DNA from 2 places in the Deinococcus sp. LM3 genome. Region 2 is predicted to be linked to the other one. Evidence: riboswitches for the same ligand, from Rfam matches in the RefSeq annotation. Region 2 holds a riboswitch; the other holds the start of a gene.
The links. A riboswitch is a leader RNA that binds a small molecule or an ion and turns the genes downstream of it on or off. The one in region 2 is predicted to bind thiamine pyrophosphate.
Positions count from the first base shown of each region.

Region 1: another riboswitch for thiamine pyrophosphate. It lies ahead of BXU09_RS02665 (thiamine ABC transporter substrate-binding protein); the one in region 2 lies ahead of thiC (phosphomethylpyrimidine synthase ThiC).

Region 1 is NZ_MUFV01000001.1:574,410-578,813, reverse strand. Features, by position in the region: gene BXU09_RS02670 (iron ABC transporter permease) at 1-778, opposite strand, end outside; gene BXU09_RS02665 (thiamine ABC transporter substrate-binding protein) at 1,131-2,180, opposite strand; TPP riboswitch at 2,239-2,338, opposite strand; gene BXU09_RS02660 (NUDIX hydrolase) at 2,424-2,870, shown strand; gene BXU09_RS02655 (NUDIX domain-containing protein) at 2,867-3,340, shown strand; gene BXU09_RS02650 (MarR family winged helix-turn-helix transcriptional regulator) at 3,426-3,926, shown strand; gene BXU09_RS02645 (MDR family MFS transporter) at 3,923-4,404, shown strand, end outside.
Region 2 is NZ_MUFV01000003.1:271,437-275,840, reverse strand. Features, by position in the region: gene thiE (thiamine phosphate synthase) at 1-126, opposite strand, end outside; gene thiC (phosphomethylpyrimidine synthase ThiC) at 123-1,985, opposite strand; TPP riboswitch at 2,361-2,476, opposite strand; gene mnhG (monovalent cation/H(+) antiporter subunit G) at 2,614-2,988, opposite strand; gene BXU09_RS17155 (monovalent cation/H+ antiporter complex subunit F) at 2,985-3,245, opposite strand; gene BXU09_RS17150 (Na+/H+ antiporter subunit E) at 3,242-3,739, opposite strand; gene BXU09_RS17145 (proton-conducting transporter membrane subunit) at 3,736-4,404, opposite strand, start outside.

The DNA.
Region 1 (4,404 bases), on a different contig from region 2:
CCGCCACACCCACCCCGCCCGCTGATAAGCGCACGTACGCGGCCGTCGCCACCAGCGTCAGCAGCAGTTGCCCCACGATCAGCGCACTCGCCTCCGGCAGGCGCAGTTGCAGGGCCGTCAGGGTGTAGATCTCTACTTCCAGCGTCCCGTACCGCTCGCCGCCCAGCGCCAGGGGCAGACCGAAACTCAGCGCCGAGTACAGGAACACCAGCACCGCCCCCGCCAGCACGCCCGGCAACGCCAGCGGCAACGCCACCCCCAGCGCCGCCCGCCACGCCGAGGCACCCAGCGACCGCGCCGCCCCCACCGCGTTCACCGGCACCCGCGAGAACCCCGCGTACCCCAGCCGCACCATCACCGGCAGGTTAAAAAACAGGTTCCCCAGCAGCAGCAACGCCGGCGTGTCACTCAGATTCACGCCCGTCAGCTTCGTCACCCACCCCTGCGGCCCCAGCAGCGCACTCAGGCCCAGCACCGCCACCAGCGTCGGCGTCACGAACGGCAACAGCAGGAGCCGCAGGAACAACGCCTTCCCCCGCACCTCGAACCGCGACAGCAGAAACGCCAGCGGCACCCCCACCAGCAGCGCCGCCAGCGTCGTCACGCCCGCCTGCGCCAGCGTCCACCACAACCGACCCTGAAAGTACGGGTCCGCCCACACCGACAGGTTCACGCCGCCCTCCGACAGCGTCCTGGCCAGCGGCAGCACCAGGAACACGGCCACGAAGATCAGGCCCGGCAGGGCGAGGAGCCAACCTGTCAGCCTGGGCGGGGTCATGGGTGGGCGCCTGCGGCGGGCTTCCCCACCCCCCAGCCCCCATCCCCAGGGGGGACGGGGGAGCGGCGCTGCGCTGGGCAGGTATTTCTCTGGCCTGCCTGGCGGGGACCGGGCGGGAACGGCCACTGACGGGGTTGCAGACCTCCGAATGCGCGCCGTTCGCCCCGCGCGCTGCGCGCACGACGGGCCCGGTGGCTGCTTCGGTTGGTTGGCAGGGTGTCTGGGTGCATGTCGGCAGGTTCTACTTTTCCAGCTTGAGCAGAGATGTCAGTCCTGGCTCCCCTTGAGGGGAGCTGTCAGCGCAGCTGACTGAGGGGTCCTGCGAAGCAGAGGGGTTGTTCTTTCCGCATCCTCATCGTGCCCGGAGCACCTGTGTGATCCAGGCGTCCACGAGGCGTTGGGGGTTGGCGGCGATGTCGGGCTTGATGGGGGTGGGGGTGGGTTCCTGCGCGAATGTGTAGACGGGGTTGAGGGGGGTGCCTTTCACGGCGGGGTAGATCCACATGCGGGTGGGGATGTCGGTCTGGACGGGTGCGCTCAGCATGAAGTCCACGAATTTGCGGGCCAGGGCGGTCTGTTTGCTGCCTTTGAGGATGCCGACGCCTTCGAGTTGGGTGTAGGTGCTGCCGGGCAGGAACAGGTTGGCGGTCGGGGCCTGCGCGGGGAGTTTGCTGGGGTTGAAGCCGTCGGCGTAGAACACTTCGGCGGCGGGGCTGCTGGCGTAACTGAGGACGATGGGGTAGCGGCCGCCGTTGCGGGTGAAGTCCTTGTAGTAGGCGTCGCTCCAGCCGCGTGTGACTTTCATGCCGCCGGCGCGGGCGGCGCGCCACCAGTTCCAGGCGCCCGCCTCGCCGTAGTGGTTGACGGTGGCGAGCAGGAACGCGAGGCCGGGGCTGCTGGTGGCGGGGCTCTGCACGACGGTCAGCCGCGCGTAGGCGGGGGTTTTCAGGTCGTCGAGGCTTCTGGGCAGGGCGACCTTGTTCTTCTCGAACCACGCGCGGTCGTAGTTCAGGGCGACGAAGCCGTAGTCGACGGTGTTCAGCAGGCCGTCCTCGCTCAGGCGGTACGCGGCGGGCACGCGGGAAAGCGCGGGGCTCCTGTACGGCTGGAGGAGGTCGGCCTGCCGAGCGCGGGGCAGCAGGCTGTTGTCCAGGCCGTACACCACGTCGGCAATCGGGGCGCGGCGGGTGAGGATCAGGCGGTTCAGGAGTTCCCCGGCGTCGCCGCCCTTGATGAAGCGGACCTTCGCCCGGTTCTGCGTCTCGAACGCGGCGATCAGCTTCCTGTCCACGTCGAAGGAGTCGTGCGTGATGACGGTCAGCGTCGTCTGGGCTGGGTTGCTCTGGGCGCTGGCGGCGCTGGCAAGGGCAAGTGCGGCAAGTACGGTCAGTGTGTTACGCATATAGAAAAGTCCCCTCGCGTCACGAGGGGAAGCGGTGGGCAGTCGCCACACGTGGGGTGTGGGCTGCCGGTCACGCTCCCTCCGCCGGTATGACCCGGATCAGGTTCCTGGGGTAATTCTCAGCCCGCCTCTGTCGGCAGGCACCCCCGGTGACGCATCCGGCAGGATAGCGCAGGCCGCCGCGCGGGGGTGTCCTGCGTCACCTGTTGCGGTTGCGGGGCGCGGCGCGTGCCACGCTGGGCCATGCGGAATCTGCTGGTGTGGGTGGTCGTGCAGGATGAGCGGGGCCGGGTGCTGCTGGGCCGCCGGGACGGCTCGGCGTATGGGCATGGTCTGTGGGGCCTGCCGGGCGGTCAGGTGGAGCCCGGCGAGGGTCTGCCCGAGGCGGCGGCGCGCGAGGTGCGCGAGGAGGTGGGCCTGAGCTTGAACCCGACCGGCCTGCGGGTGCTGGGCGTGCGGCGTTACGAGGTGGACGGCGCGCAGGGCACGGACTTCCTGTTCCGCGCGCCGGACTGGGCGGGCGTGCCGCAGGCGCTGCACAAGACCTCGGAGGTCGCGTGGTTCGCGCCGGGCGACCTGCCGGACGACGCGCTGCCCTGGCTGGCGCCGCTGCTGGACGCGCACCTGAACCGGGGTGTGTTCGTGACCGAGCAGCTGTCCGACGTGCGCGCGGCGCGGGAGATCGCGTGACGTTTCACCTGGTGGCGTGGGCGGTGCTGCTGGACGGGCAGGGGAGGGTGCTGCTGGGGCGGCGCAGCGGCGCGTCGTACGCGGACGGCCTGTGGGGGCTGCCGGGCGGGCATGTGGAGGCGGGGGAGACCCTGGCGGGCGCGGCGGCGCGCGAGGCGGCCGAGGAGGTGGGCGTGACGCTGGACCCGGCGGCGCTGGCGTGCCTGGGCGTGGCCCGGTACGACCTGGACGGTTCGCAGGGGCTGGACGTGTTCTTCGAGGCGCGTTCCTGGGCCGGAAAGCCGCGCCCGCTGGACAAGACCTCGGAGGTCGCGTGGTTCGCGCCCGACGCCCTACCAGAAGACGCGCTGCCGTGGCTGGGCGCGGCGCTGGACTTGCACCTGCGGGGCGGCGTGCGGCTGGCCGAGCAGGTGGACGGCATGGCGCAGGTGCGGGCGTTGCCACTGGCGGTGGTGGGCCGGCCCAACTAAGGGTGTCCTGCGGAAGACCGGGTGCGCGGCTCTGTGACGGACACCGCAGTCCCGTTTCTTTCCAACTGGAATACTTCCAGATGAAATGAAAACGGCGACTTCCCTCCAACCCCCACCCGCCGCCAGAGACACGGACGACGCCCTGTACCTGCTCGTGCGCACCACGCTGCGCTTCTCGCGGCGATTCCGGCAGGCGCTTGACGAACCGCTGGAACGTGCGCTGGGCCTGAACACCAAGGAACTGCTGGTGCTGGCCAGCGTGATGGACGGTTTCGATACGCCCGGCGCGGTCGCTGCCCGCCAGAACCTGCCCGCTCCCACCGTGACCCGCATCGTGACCAAACTGGTCGGCGCGGGCCTCGTACAGCGCGTCACGGACCCCGCCGATCTGCGCCTGCAACGCCTGCGCCTCACCCCGCAGGGCGAGGCGACCCGCGTCCGCACCCGCGCCACCGGGCAGGACATCGTGCAGGCCCACTTCGGGCACCTGCCGCCCGAGCGCGTGCAGGCCGCCCTGGCCGCCCTGAACGCCCTGGACGACGCCCTGAACGCCGCTCTGCCTACCCCTGCCGGAGAGCGCCCATGACCGCCCCCACCCCGGCCCCCACGCACAGCGGCCTGAACGAACGCGAGAAGATCCTGGCGTTCGCAGGCATCCTGACCGTGCTGTTCCTGTCCAGCCTCAACCTGACCGTGGTCGGCAGCGCCATGCCGCGCGTCATCAGCGACCTGGGCGGCTTTCACCTGTACGCCTGGGCGTTCACGGCGTACTCGCTGGCGACCACCATCACCATTCCCATCGTGGGCACCATCAGCGACCGCTACGGCCGCCGCCCCCTGATCCTGCTCGGGATCGCCGTCTTCGCCCTGGGCAGCGTCGGGCTGGGCTTCGTGCAGAACATGGAAGGCCTGATCGCCCTGCGCGCCGTGCAGGGCATCGGCGGCGGCACCCTGATGGCCATGAGCTTCACCGCCATCGCCGACCTGTTCACGCCCATCGAACGCGGCCGCTACCAGGGCTACACCGGCGCCGTCTGGGGCGTCAGCTCGGTGGTCGGGCCGCT
Region 2 (4,404 bases):
GTCCTTGCAGCGCAGTTGCAGGGTGTCCACGCCGCCGTCCAGCGCAGCCTCAAGGCGCGCCAGGAATTCGGGTTCCGGTTGCCCGGCGCGGGGCGTGGCCACCAGGTACAGGCGGCCGAGCTTCACGCCTCTCCCTCCGGTGCCTGTTCCTGGCGGGGCACGTACACCTCGCCGCCCAGCGCGCGGAACTCGCGGGCTTTCTCCTCCAGTCCGGCCAGCACGTCGGGGGCGCGCAGGTCGTGGCTGAGTTTCATGGAGCAGAAGTGCGGGCCGCACATGGAGCAGAAGTGCGCGGTCTTCGCCGCGTCGGCGGGCAGCGTCTCGTCGTGCAGCGCGCGGGCCTTCAGCGGGTCCAGGGACAGGTTGAACTGGTCCTCCCAGCGGAACTCGAACCGCGCCTTACTCAGGGCGTTGTCGCGGGCCTGCGCGCCGGGGTGGCCCTTGGCGAGGTCGGCGGCGTGCGCGGCGATGCGGTACGCGATCACGCCGTCACGCACGTCCTGCCGGTCCGGGAGGCCCAGGTGCTCCTTCGGCGTGACGTAACACAGCATGGCGGTGCCGTACCACGCGATCTGCGCCGCGCCAATGGCGGACGTGATGTGGTCGTAGCCGGGCGCGATGTCGGTCGTCAGCGGCCCCAGCGTGTAGAACGGCGCTTCCTGGCACACGTCCAGCTGCCGGGTCATGTTCTCGCGGATCAGCTGCATGGGGACGTGGCCGGGGCCTTCGATCATGGTCTGCACGCCGTGGTTCCACGCGACGCGGGTGAGTTCGCCCAGGGTGTCCAGTTCCGCGAACTGCGCGGCGTCGTTCGCGTCCTCGATGCTGCCGGGGCGCAGGCCGTCCCCGAGGCTGAAGGTGATGTCGTACGCGGCGAGGATCTCGCAGATGTCCGCGAAGTGGGTATAGAGGAAGTTCTCGCGGTGATGCGCGAGGCACCACTTGGCGAGGATGCTCCCCCCGCGCGACACGATTCCGGTGCGCCGCCGCGCGGTCAGCGGCAGGTGCGCCAGGCGCACACCCGCGTGGACGGTCATGTAGTCCACGCCCTGCTCGGCCTGCTCGATCAGCGTGTCGCGGTACACGTCCCAGGTCAGGTCCTCGGCGACGCCACCCACCTTCTCCAGCGCCTGATAGATGGGCACGGTCCCAACCGGCACGGCGCTGTTCCGGACGATCCACTCGCGGGTCGGGTGGATGTGCCGACCCGTCGAGAGGTCCATGACCGTGTCCGCGCCCCAGCGGGTCGCCCAGATCATCTTCCCGACCTCCTCCTCGATGGAGCTGGTCACGATGCTGGTGCCGAGGTTCGCGTTGATCTTCACCCGGAAGTTCCGCCCGATCACGGTGGGTTCCAGTTCCGGGTGGTTGATGTTCGCGGGGATCACCGCGCGGCCCCGCGCGACCTCGGCGCGCACGAATTCCGGCGTGATCTCGCGCGGAATGGCCGCCCCGAACCCCTGACCGGGATGCTGGTGGGTCAGGTCGAAGTCCGTCTCCTGCCGCAGCGCCTCGCGCAGGGCGACGAACTCCATCTCGGGGGTGATCTCGCCGCGCCGCGCCGCCTGAAGCTGCGTGATGCCCGCGCCGGGGCGGGCGCGGCGCGGGCGGGGTACGCGCGGAAACGGCAGCGGCCCGCTGAGGTCCAGCGCCGGGTGATGCCGCTCCCGCGCCAGTTCCAGGCGGGCGTCCCCGGCCAGCCAGGGCCGCGCGTGCCCCAGCCCGGCGCGCAGGTCCACGCTCAGGCGGGCGTCCGTGTACGGCCCGCTCGTATCCGGCACGAGCAGGGCCGGGTTCGGCACCGTGCGGGTCAGGTCGCCCACGCGTTCCAGGGTCGGTGACTGCCGGATGCGCCGCGCCGGCACCCGCACGCCCGCATGCAGCGTGCCGGTCAGGTACACCTTCTCGCTGTTCGGGAACGGCGCGGTCAGTTCCGGGTCGAGGATCGTCAGGGCTTCGGGGGCAGGGTCGGTCAGGGTGGTCATGGGAACTCCAGGAAAATGGGAACAGGACAGGGCCGCCGGACGCGCACAGGGGCGTCCGGAACACGACTCCGGCCGGACACGGCAGGCAGCGCCGGGTCATACGGACTCCGATTGAATGGGCTGCAAAGCCCGTTCAATCCGAGCGGAGCGAGTAGGAGAAAAACGGGTTCCGGACGTGGAGCTGGCAGATCGGTGGTGTTCCGATCTGTCAGCGAAACAAACGGAATCCGTATCAGGCAGAAACAGACAGGGGAGAGGCAGGGTCCGGGCAGGCCGCCGGGCAGGCGGCGGCGCGGTCCCGCCGGTCAGGTCACTGGTCTGGCAATCAAAAAACGCCCCCCTCACGCGTCGGAGGGGGGCGAAACACGACAACTGTTTCGGCACCCGTCACGCTCCCTCCGCTGGTACAAACCAGATCAGGTTCCTAGGGTTGAACACGACGTTCTCTCAGCCGCCCGCAACGCGCGGGCACGGCACCCCTGGTGACTGCCCCGAGTGTACACCGCCCCCCGCGCACGTCAAGCGGCCCCCGATCCGGGCGGCCCGACGACCGGAACAGGCGAAACCGGGACACGGAAAGGCGGAGGCAGCCGTCAGGGCCTGCCTCCGCCGTGATGCCCGCGCCGTATCAGTCGGCGGGGTCGTCGCGGGGGGGTTCGTCGCCGGGTTGCGGGTGCCTGCCCAGCTGATTCCATTCGTCCGGGCCGCTCAGGTGAGGCGGCAGGGCGCGCAGGTACGCGGCCTGCGCGATCAGGTACGCGCTTAGGGGTGTGGTCAGGAACAGGAACAGCAGGGTCGCGGCGAGCCGCGTGAAGGCGGCCGCCTCGGTCAGTTCGAGCGCCGCGCCGAGGAAGATGCCGGCCGAGCCGAGCGTGACGAGTTTGCTGCTGGCGTGCAGGCGGGTGTACAGGTCGGGGAAGCGCAGCACGCCGATGGCGGCGGTCAGGACGAAGAACGACCCGATCAGGATGGGAATGTCGCGCAGCGGACTGAAGTCGTTCACCGCATCACCCGGCCGGTCAGCAGGTAGCGGGTCAGGGCAACGGTGGTCAGGAAGCCCAGCAGGCTCAGGACCAGCGCGGCGTCTAGCACGACCAGCAGGCGGGTCTTCACGGCGATCAGGACGATCAGGACGATCAGGTTCACGCTCAGGAAGTCGAAGGCCATGATGCGGTCGCCCCAGCTGGGGCCGCGCAGGACGCGCGCCGCGACGAGCAGGGTGGAGAGCGTCACGATGACGAGGGCCAGGTTCAGGATCACGGGTGGACCTCCGGGGTGGCGCGGCGGGTCAGGACCGGCAGCAGGGCGTCCTCGACCCGCCGGATGGAGTCGCGCGCCTCGGCCGCGCCGGGCAGGCCGATGGCGTGCGCGTACAGCACGCGGCGTTCGTCGTCGAAGCCCATGGCGACCGTGCCGGGCATCAGGGTGATGGTGGCGGCCAGCAGCGTCTGCGCCGTCTCGCCCTCGAGGCGCATGGGGTACGCGACGATCATGGGGTTCAGCGGCGGGCGGGGGTGCAGGGCCAGCAGCGCCACCTGTACGTTCGCGAGCGAGAGTTCCTTCAGGAAGAAGCCCGTGAAGCGCAGGGTGGCGAGGCTGCGCCGCACGTATCCGGCCGTGCCGAGCGCGCGCGGGAACAGCGCCAGGATCCCGAAGCCCACCAGGAACCCGACGAGTAGTTCGCGCACGGCGACCTGACCGGCGAACAGCGCCCAGGTGACGGCCAGCAGCAGGTTCAGCGCCACGCCCCTCATGGTTGCTCTCCGGCCGGTCGCTCTCCGTCTGGCTGATCTCCGGCGGGCGCGTCGGGGATGACGACCGGGCCTGTGCCCAGCACGCCGCGCACGTAACTGTCGCCGCGCAGTTCGCTGGCGGCGGCCCCGGTGAAGGACAGCAGGGAGCCGCCGCCCACGGCGAGCGCCGCGACCAGCGCGGACGCCGCGTAGGCGGGCAGGCGCGTGCCGCGCGGGGCGGGCGCGGGCCGGGTGCCGGTCGCCTCGCCCCAGAAGAAGCCGCGCCAGATGTTCAGCAGCGCCAGCAGCGTCACGAGGCTCGCCAGCAGCGCGCAGGTGACGGCCACCCACGCGAGCGCGGTGCCGCTCTGCACGCCGGCCTGCACGAGCGCGAACTTCGCGATGAATCCGGCGGTGGGGGGCAGCCCGGCGGCCGTCAGGGCGCACAGCAGGAACGCCCCGGCCAGCCAGGGGTTCTCGTCCAGGAAGCCGCGCGCGCGGACGTTACGGGTCCCGGCGGCCCGCTCGGCCACCGCGGCGATCAGGAACAGCGCGGCGGTGACGGCCACGCTGACCGCGAGGTACGTCAGCGTGGCGCGCAGCGCGAGTGGCGTGCCCAGGCCCAGTCCGAACGCGACGTACCCGGCGGAACTGACCACCGTGAACGACAGCACCGAGCGCCACTC